DNA from 3 places in the Cellvibrio zantedeschiae genome. Region 1 is predicted to be linked to each of the others. Evidence: predicted binding sites of a transcription regulator. Region 1 holds the regulator's gene; each other region holds the start of a gene.

Region 1 (3,284 bases):
CTTGAAACCCGCAAAGACCTTAACCGCAAGCAGCGCCTGGCGAAAATGGAATCCTTACTGCAAGAATTCCACATCACCCATATTCGCGACAGCCTCGGTATGTCGCTATCAGGTGGTGAACGTCGCCGCGTGGAAATTGCCCGTGCCTTGGCGACAGATCCAAAATTTATCCTGCTCGACGAACCTTTTGCGGGCGTTGACCCCATCTCGGTTGCCGACATCAAAGAAATTGTTCGCCACCTAAAAGATCGCGGCATTGGCGTGTTAATCACCGACCACAACGTGCGCGAAACCCTCGACATTTGCGAAACAGCATTCATTGTTAGCGAAGGTCATATCATTGCCAGCGGTAGCTCTTCCGTTATTCTCGCCAACGATAAAGTTCGTCAGGTTTACCTTGGCGAAGACTTCAAACTTTAAGCTTTTCGTCGTCCATTTCCTTGACAAATTAAAATCCTTAACCATTAGGCATAAAGATTGCTTTAAATATTTCCCTTTAGCGCCATTGAGTTATTGCCTAGTCGTCAAACCCTGACTAAACTCCATCTAACAGTGTTTAGTTTTTTGCTCGCCTCTTTCGCTAGCTAAGGGTTTTTCGTTCGAATAATGAAGCAATCTCTACAACTCAAGCTCGGTCAACAACTGACCATGACCCCGCAGTTGCAACAAGCGATTCGCCTGTTGCAATTATCGACCTTAGATCTCCAACAAGAAATTCAGGAAGCTCTTGATTCCAACCCCATGTTGGAAGTGGAAGATAGCTTTGATACTCCGTCATCATCCAATACCGAATTTGAAGACAGCGACTACGCTCGCACCCAGGAAATAGCAGCCACCAGCGATAGCGGTACCGACGATTTTAGCGAGAGCTATTCCGGTGAGATGACGTACAACGAATCCAGCAGCGAAAAGTTTGGCGATGAAAGCTTTGGCGAAACCAATTTTGGTGACAGCGATGGCTTCAGAGAAAGCGAAAGTTTTACTGACACCGATAACTACGCCGGCACAGATGATTACAGCGAAAGCGCAACCGAATGGAACGAAGCCATTCCTGCCGATTTACCCGTAGATACCAGTTGGGATGACGTATACCAAACCAGCCAATCCAGTGGATCTACCAATTACGAAAACGACGACAACGATTTTGAAAGTCGCCGCGCCGCTACTGATTCGCTGTACGACCACCTTATGTGGCAACTCAATCTCACGCCTATGTCTGATCGCGACCGCATAATTGCCATGGCAATTATTGATGCGGTTGAACCTAGCGGAATGCTATCAGTCACATTAGAAGACATTTTCAGTGGCCTGATCACCGAATGGGATGATTTGGAGCTGGATGAAGTGGAAGCGGTTCAGCACCGCATCCAACAGTTTGATCCTTGCGGCGCCTGCAGCCAAAACCTGGCCGAATGCTTGAGTGTGCAGCTGCAACAATTCGATGCTTCAACGCCCTTTTTGGCCGAAGCAAAACTCATTGCCAAACAATATTTACCACTACTGGCAAGCCGCGATTTCCGCCAGTTAATGCGCAGGACCAAACTTAAAGAGGATGAGCTTAGCCAAGCGGTAAGCTTGATTCAAAGCCTGAATCCACGCCCCGGCGACATGATTGCCAGCGGTGAAACAGAATATGTAGTGCCCGATGTTTTTGTGGAAAAACGTGAAGGCCGCTGGATGGTAGAGTTAAATCCGGAAATAGCGCCGCGTTTACGCATCAACTCTGATTATGCATCGCTGGTAAAACGTGCGGACTCCAGCAGTGACAATACATTCCTGAAAGACAATTTGCAGGAAGCGCGTTGGTTCTTGAAAAGTTTGCAAAGCCGTAACGAAACCCTGTTAAAAGTGGCCAGTTGTATCGTTGAAAAACAACGAGGCTTTTTGGAGTACGGCGCCGAAGCAATGAAGCCATTGGTACTGCATGATATTGCGGAAATTGTTGAGATGCATGAATCGACTATTTCGCGCGTGACTACGCAAAAATTTATGCACACACCGCAAGGTATTTTTGAACTGAAATATTTTTTCTCCAGCCATGTGAGCACAGATTCCGGTGGCGAATGTTCTTCCACAGCCATTCGCGCCCTGATCAAAAAGCTGGTGAGCGCGGAGAACCCTAAAAAACCACTAAGCGATAGCAAAATTACCGATCTACTCGGCGAACAAGGCATTCAGGTTGCACGCCGCACCATTGCTAAATATCGCGAGTCGCTCAACATTCCGCCATCGAATGAGCGCAAAACACTTTAACTGAAAATATTAAGCTGGAAATATTTTGTGAGTGCATTTGGCACTCATGTAACCACCGAGGATGTATCTATGCAAATAAATGTCAGTGGCCACCACGTAGAAGTTACCGAATCAATGAGAGATTACGTGATCAGCAAATTGGAGCGTTTAAGCAATCATCACGACCGCATCACTAATACTCACGTTATTCTTTCGGTTGATAAACTCGAACAAAAAGCGGAAGCCACTTTACACGTTAGCGGAAAAGATATTTTTGCCGATGCCACAGATCCCGATCTATATACAGCAATAGATTCCCTGGCCGACAAATTGGATCGCCAGCTAATTAAACATAAAGAAAAGATGCGCAGCCATCGCTAAAAGCTCGGACAACTATGCAAATTCAATCACTGTTAACACCCGAACGCGCTTGCAGTAGCCTTGAGGCCAGCAGCAAACGACGCGCATTGGAATTACTTGCAGAAGTTATTGCGCAAGATATTTCAACCATTGATGCCGATGATTTAGTGCGTCGGTTTCTTGCGCGCGAGCGTTTGGGGTCAACAGGCGTTGGGCACGGCATTGCAATCCCGCACTGCCGCATCAATAACAGCGCGGGTGCTATAGGTGCACTTATTACGCTAAAGCATCCCGTTGAATTCGATTCTATCGACAATGAACCTGTCGATATTTTATTTGCCATGCTGGTGCCAGAAGATTCACACGCAGAACATTTGAAAAATTTGGCCGCTCTGGCCGGTGCATTAACACGCAGTGAGTTTCGCCAGCGTTTACGTGCCGCCAGCGACAACAGCACACTTTACGAAGCAGCCATCAGCTGATTATTTTTAAGCTCCAGGTTTTTTGAACCAAATCGATTTGGTTCATATAGGGAAACATTATGCAGTTAGTGATTGTGAGCGGATTATCCGGCTCAGGCAAAAGTACCGCCCTACACGTGTTGGAAGACGTGGGGTACAACTGCATTGATAATTTACCTGTAAGCCTGTTGCCCGCACTGGTTGCACAAATCGAAATCCACAAAGACGACC
Region 2 (3,284 bases), 420 kb from region 1:
CTTCCACTCGTCCATTGTCGGGCAAAGATGAATTGCTCGGCGCCGCCGCTCACCGTGAAGTCGCTCGCCAAGCAGTACGGGAATCCATTGTGTTATTGAAAAACAAAAATAATATTTTACCTCTATCGCCAAGCGCCAATATTTTAGTTGCCGGCGACGGTGCAGATAATATCAGCAAGCAAACCGGTGGTTGGTCAGTCAACTGGCAGGGCACTGGTAACACCATGGCAGATTTCCCCGGTGCGACCACTATCTGGATGGGTATTGAAGCTGCAGTTAAGGCCGCTGGCGGTAAAGCGACCCTCAGCCCTGAGGGTACTTATAGTGAAAAACCTGATGTTGCTATTGTGGTGTTTGGTGAAGATCCCTATGCAGAAATGCAGGGTGATGTGCAAAACGTATTGTTGAAATCGGGTGATACTAAAGATCTCGAATTGCTGCGCAAACTTAAAGCCGATGGCATTCCCGTTGTTTCTTTGTTTGTGACGGGTCGTCCACTGTGGGTTAACCGCGAGTTGAATGCATCTGATGCATTCGCTGTTATTTGGCAGCCTGGTACTGAAGGCGCAGGTATTGCCGATGTGATTTTCAAATCAACCGATGGCAAGCTGCGTTACGACACCAATGGACGTTTGACCTTCTCCTGGCCCAAGCGTCCGGATCAAGCGCCTTTGAATATTGGCGATGAAAATTACGATCCGCTTTTCCCGTACGGTTTTGGTTTGAGCTACAACGACAAAGATACTTTGAGTAGCGAGTTGTCTGAAGAAGGCATCCAGCATCAGGCAACTACTGATGTGTTGGAATTGTTCAAGCGTCGTCCAATGAGCCCCTTCTCGATTATTCTGGAAGGAAAAAATAACGACCGCGCTGATTTGAATGGCAACATTGCAGCCGTTTCTTCGCTCACGGTAACAGCGGTTGACCGTGATGTTCAGGAAGATGCCCGTCGCGCGCAATGGAATGGTAATGGCGAAGGCTTGGTTGCAATCTCAACATTGAATCGCCAGGTATTGAGCGATTATCTGCATGCTAATTCTGCATTGATCTTTGATGTAAAAGTTGATGATGCACCTAAAGGCAATGCACGTGTGCGCATAGGTTGTGGCCCTTCATGCTATACCGAGGTTGATCTCACTGCGCAATTCAAGGCTATTAGCGGTCAGGGGTGGAAGACGATTAAGGTCGATTTAGTATTATTCCCGGATGCAGGAACTGACTTCGGCTTGAAGCGCACCCAGGAAGAGCTGTTTGAGCTAGTGCTCGAGCCTTTCTCATTAGTTGCCAATGATAAGCTCGATTTGGTTTTCTCGAATGTTCGTATTGAAAAGAATGCTGGACAGAACGGGCAAGTTCGTTACGAATAATGCTCTAATATCCAGCCATAAAAAAAGCCGCCTAGTGCGGCTTTTTTTATGGCTGCGATTTGGCTTTGGTCGGCAGGTAAAAAAGAGTGCAAGGCGATAACACCGGTTTGTAGAGAAACATGTTGCAAACAAACGTGCATTCTTTTGAGGCTTGCACGTTTCAAAAAGTACACCTATGAAAACCTCGAGTGGGGGTGTCTGCCTTTAAATGGAGCAAATGCTTAAGTCGCGGTGCATTTTTTTGTAATTAAATGGCGCACAGATTTTTAACGAAATGTTTATTTTTAGCGCGATATTTTTTAATCGGTCACCAACAGAGTGCGTTACCAAATTGTGACAAAAAATACACGTTAAAAAAATCGCTTTTGTAACTGGTTGATTTGAATGGACAAAATATATTTATTTGGCGCATTTTTTTTGTTTGGCATAGGCCTTGCTCTAGTGAAAATTACTCATGCCAATAAAATCTAACTTCAAAACTTAGATAAAAATGCGATGAAAATATTTTAATTGCGTCGCAAAAAAATTAGGCAAGTGTGATTGTTACTAACGCTAACTTTTGGAGAAAGTCCTATGAAAAAACACACTGCTCATCTTCTTTGCGCTGCAGCCGGTTCATTATTTTTTTCTGCACAGAGTGCGCACGCCGCGCAAACCTTAACCGAAGGTTTGGTGTCAGGCAGTACAATTAAAGTAAATGTTCGCACTCGCTATGAAGATGTGAGTTGGGATGGTTATGAAGATGCAAACGCTCTTACCATAAGATCACGTTTGTCTTATCAATCTGGTGCCTGGAATGGTTTCGCCATCACTGCTGAAATGGATAACGTTACTGAAGTTGATCACGACGTTGATTACGCAACTTGGGCTGCAGATCCAATTAATGCGGGTACAAAAAAATACGCACAAATTTTTGATCCACAGGGCACTGATTTTAATCAGGCGCTGGTGTCTTACACTACGTTTAATAATTCCATTAAGTATGGTCGCCAACGTATTATTTTAGATAACGCGCGTTTTATCGGTAACGTGGGCTGGCGCCAGAACGAGCAAACTTATGATGGTATTTCATTTACCAACAAATCAATTCGCTACACCAATATTTTTGCTGCGCACATCACTAACGTAAACCGTATTTTTGGTAACGCTGTTCCTGTGCAAGGTGATTACAAACAAGATACCAATTTGTTTAACGTGAGTTACACCGGATTTGAAGCAGGAAAATTAACGGGCTACGCATATCTTATCGATAATGTTGATGACGCAACTTTGGTGGGAACTGGCGCAGCGGCAAATAAATCTGCCGCTATATCCAGCAATACTTATGGTGTGCGTTGGTCGAGCACTGCAAATCCATCGTTTATGTACACATTGGAATACGCCAAGCAAAAAGGTGCTGGTTCAAATCCATTGGATTACAGCGCAACCTACAGCTTGATTGAGGCGAGTACTACTATAGGTCGTTTTGTACCCTTAATCGGTTATGAAGTCTTGGGTTCAGACAATGGCAACAAAGGCTTCGCAACACCCTTTGCAACACTGCATATTTTTAATGGCTGGGCAGATCGTTTCCTTGCAACACCAAAAGAAGGTATCAAGGATATATACGCAAGTTTGACCACCACTGTAAAAGGTGTGCAATTGGTTGCGGCTTATCATAGTTATGAAGCGGATGAAAAAAGTCTTGCAGCGGGCGCAACCCTGGGCAAAATTATTGACTACGGTAATGAATGGAATTTGAGCGCCAGCAAAAAAATCGGTGCAGTTGTTTATACCGCTAAATATGCCACCTTTGATAACGGTAACTGGGTACAAAAAATCGGTACTAAATCTTTAGTTTCCGATACCTCAAAAGTATGGCTTCAGGCTGATTGGAATTTCTAATTGCAGCCAATAAAAAAATCCCCGGTAGATGCC
Region 3 (3,284 bases), 1.4 Mb from region 1:
GTAACCAGCAAGGTTTAATACTAATTTTCCGTCGGCTCCAACCGTTACACTATTGACGTTTGCACTTAAGCTAGTTGCCAACTGTTGACTTTTTCCGTCTTGTGTTGACAAGACTTCAAATCTATAAGCGCCAGGTGTTAATGGAGTTTTCGCACTCCAATCCAAAAGCTTGCCATTCAATTCCATACTTTCACCGTCGAAACGGAAATTCATATCGCCTTTCTCAGCGGAGCCAATTGGAATTTGCGCAGCGAGCACACCTTTAGAGTCGTACACATTCATTTTTACTTCTGAGGTTGATGCAGGTACTGTGATGGTGCCGGAAATAATTCCATCTGGAGACAAAATACTATTAGCACCTTCAACGCTAACAGAGCGACCAACAAGAGACGAAGCCTGCAAAGCCTGATTGGATTGGAAGCTGCTACTAAAACCATTAAAACTGGTGTTCAGTTTTTCCAAACCTTGTACCGAACTAAATTGCGCCAATTGCGCAACAAATTCAGAGTTACTTTGTGGTGCCAAAGGATCCTGATTTTTCATTTGCGTAATCATCAATTGTAAAAATGCATCTTGACCAAGATCATTGGTTTTTTTCTTGGGCGTAGCCGCTGAATTTTTATCAATGGCATAACCAGCAAGAACATCTGAAGGCGATTTAGTACTTGATACGTCACTCATTTCAATTCACCCTAATCTCACTAACCTGTTGCTGACCTTGTCTTTACGCGTACTACTGACTAACTTGTATTACTGACCCAGGGTAAGAACGCGCTGCACCATTTGTTTTGCTGAGTTCATTACTTCTACGTTCATTTGAAACGAACGAGATGCAGAAATCATATTGGTCATTTCTTCTACCACATTAACGTTGGGGTAATACACATAACCTTCTTTATCTGCTTTTGGATGAGTTGGTTCGTAGCGACGTTGTAACGGCGCATCACTCTCAACAATGCCTAGCACTTGCACACCGGCATTTGCATCGTCTTCATTTGCTGCTTTATCTGCATTTAAAGATTGTTGCATGGCTTGTTTTTGAATAGCGGCAAACACTGGCTGACGGCTGCGATAAACTTGATCAACACTTGAGCTAGCTGATTGCGCATTTGCCAGGTTGCTTGCAGTGGTGTTCAAACGCAAACTTTGTGCGTTCATACCTGTGCCAGCAATGTCAAAAATATTTCCCAGTGCCATGATGTTTCTCGCTTTAAATAAAAAATGTTTTCAGTGAATTAGTAAAATTAATCGCCACGTATAGCAGATTTTAAACCCTGGAATTTACTGTTCAGAAATTGAAAGCTTGCTTGAAACGCCAAACTGTTTTTCATGTATTCCGCATGCTCAATTTGGTCTTCTACTGTGTTGCCATCAATAGAAGGTTGTTGCGGTGTGCGGTATAACAAATCGGCATCTTCACCAAATACAGTATCTGTAGAGATATGACGCTCGTTGGTCATTTGCGCTGCAAAGTTGTTAGAGCCCGCCGTTTGTTGGCTGAGCAATTGCTTGAAATCCAGATCACGCGCCTTGTAGTTAGGGGTGTCGATATTGGCCAGGTTGTTAGCCAATATGCCGGCACGTTGGCCGCGCAAGCGCAGTGCGCTTTCGTGAATTCCCAAGGCTGAATCAAATGAAATTGGCATGGTAGCAACTCTCTAAAAAAAGCAATCTGGTTTCCGGCATTTGCCGATATACCTTTGTTACAAGTTAGATTGCAACGCCTATGCCAAAGCGAATAAAATTTTTATGTTATTGATTTTATTGAATTTTTGTTAATTGAAATCTCGGTAAAAACGGCAAGAACCCAAGCGGCAAAGAGAAAGCGGCAAGGCCTTTCCGCTTTAGCTGGCGGTTAAAATATGATCCATGTGGAACCTGTGAGTTGCGACGGAAACTGCGGGAAGTAAGAAAATTAAAAATGATTTTGCCAAACTGCTTAAAGACCAAACCTATCCAGCAATAGAAGCATCGCCAAGCGCTTTATGGCAAAGTAGCCAAACTCTTTAACTATAGTGAATCATTCTATGTCGTTCCTGACCGTCCACCACGTCGCCATTATTTGCTCTGACTACGAGCGCTCCAAACATTTCTATACCCAAACCCTCGGGCTAAAAGTCATTGCGGAGGCTTATCGCGCAGAACGCCAGTCTTATAAATTGGATTTAGCGTTAGCTGATGGAACCCAGCTGGAGTTATTTTCCTTCCCCAATCCGCCCAGCCGCCCTTCCCGTCCTGAGGCCTGCGGGTTACGCCACTTGGCGTTTGCGGTTGCAGATGTTGAGCAAATTAAAGAGGATTTGGAACAGAAAGGTGTAGTTGTTGAACCCATTCGAGTTGACGAATATACGGGCAAGAAATTTACATTTTTTGCAGACCCGGATGGGCAGCCTTTAGAGGTGTATGAGGTAGGGATTGATGAAATGGCAAGGTAGGTATTCTGCTAGGAGTCGTCATCCTCGCGCAGCGGGGATCCAGTTTTTGATGTCTCTTTAGGTTTTTAAGAGCTGGATCCCCGCTGCGCGAGGATGACGACTCCCTACTAATCAAGCTTTCGAAAAATCATATCGCCTTATAAAGAATCCCCGGCTCACAACGCACCATCTCAAATAAATCCGCTGCGCCAGCCAAACCTTCAGATGACCCCAAATACAAAATCCCTTGTGGCTTTAACGAAGCATGAATTTTTTGCAAGATTTGTCGTTTCAAATCGGCATTGAAGTAAATCAACACGTTACGGCAAAAAACTATGTCGAACTTACCCAAGGCGGCGTAAGAATCCATCAAATTGATGGGGCGAAAATCAATTCGGTCGCGCAAGATTGGTTTTACTTTCCAATTACCCTCGGGTGTTTTATCAAAAAAGCGATCCAGACGCTCATTGGATAAACCACGCATTACTGAAAGCTTGTCGTACTCACCAGCGCGGGCTTGCTCAAGAACGGTAGTGGATAAATCTGTCGCCACAATTTGTACCTGGCGTGGCAAGGTTCCCATATTTTTAAGCTTGAATTCTTCGGCCATCATGCTGATGGAATACGGCTCCTGCCCCGAAGAACACGCAGCAGACCAAATGCGGATAGGACCAAACATTTTATTGTTAGGCCCCATAAGCTGCGGAAGAAGATTATTTTTTAAATGGTCGTAAGGGTATATATCGCGAAACCAGAAGGTTTCATTGGTCGTCATAGCATCAATCACTTGCTCTTTTAGCTTGCGATTAAGGCCTTGACGTAAATTGCGCACTAAATCGCCGAAGTTAGCGATTTTATGGTCATCCATTA

What was found. The regulator sigma-54, encoded in region 1, starts transcription at its own class of promoters, with help from an activator protein. The targets are predictions, from matches to a motif close to TGGCACANNNNTTGCNNT.
Region 2: the regulator sigma-54 is predicted to act here: its motif matches at 1,790-1,807, upstream of IE104_RS04130 (alginate export family protein).
Region 3: the regulator sigma-54 is predicted to act here: its motif matches at 1,715-1,732, upstream of flgB (flagellar basal body rod protein FlgB).

The regions. Positions count from the first base shown of each region.
Region 1 covers NZ_BMYZ01000001.1:509,237-512,520, reverse strand. The annotation lists gene lptB (LPS export ABC transporter ATP-binding protein) at 1-420, shown strand, start outside; gene IE104_RS02290 (RNA polymerase factor sigma-54) at 607-2,253, shown strand; gene hpf (ribosome hibernation-promoting factor, HPF/YfiA family) at 2,323-2,613, shown strand; gene IE104_RS02280 (PTS sugar transporter subunit IIA) at 2,628-3,074, shown strand; gene rapZ (RNase adapter RapZ) at 3,134-3,284, shown strand, end outside.
Region 2 covers NZ_BMYZ01000001.1:924,524-927,807, forward strand. The annotation lists gene IE104_RS04125 (glycoside hydrolase family 3 protein) at 1-1,367, shown strand, start outside; gene IE104_RS04130 (alginate export family protein) at 1,941-3,251, shown strand.
Region 3 covers NZ_BMYZ01000001.1:1,926,996-1,930,279, forward strand. The annotation lists gene IE104_RS08535 (flagellar hook assembly protein FlgD) at 1-681, opposite strand, end outside; gene flgC (flagellar basal body rod protein FlgC) at 751-1,197, opposite strand; gene flgB (flagellar basal body rod protein FlgB) at 1,245-1,646, opposite strand; gene gloA2 (SMU1112c/YaeR family gloxylase I-like metalloprotein) at 2,028-2,435, shown strand; gene IE104_RS08555 (CheR family methyltransferase) at 2,563-3,284, opposite strand, start outside.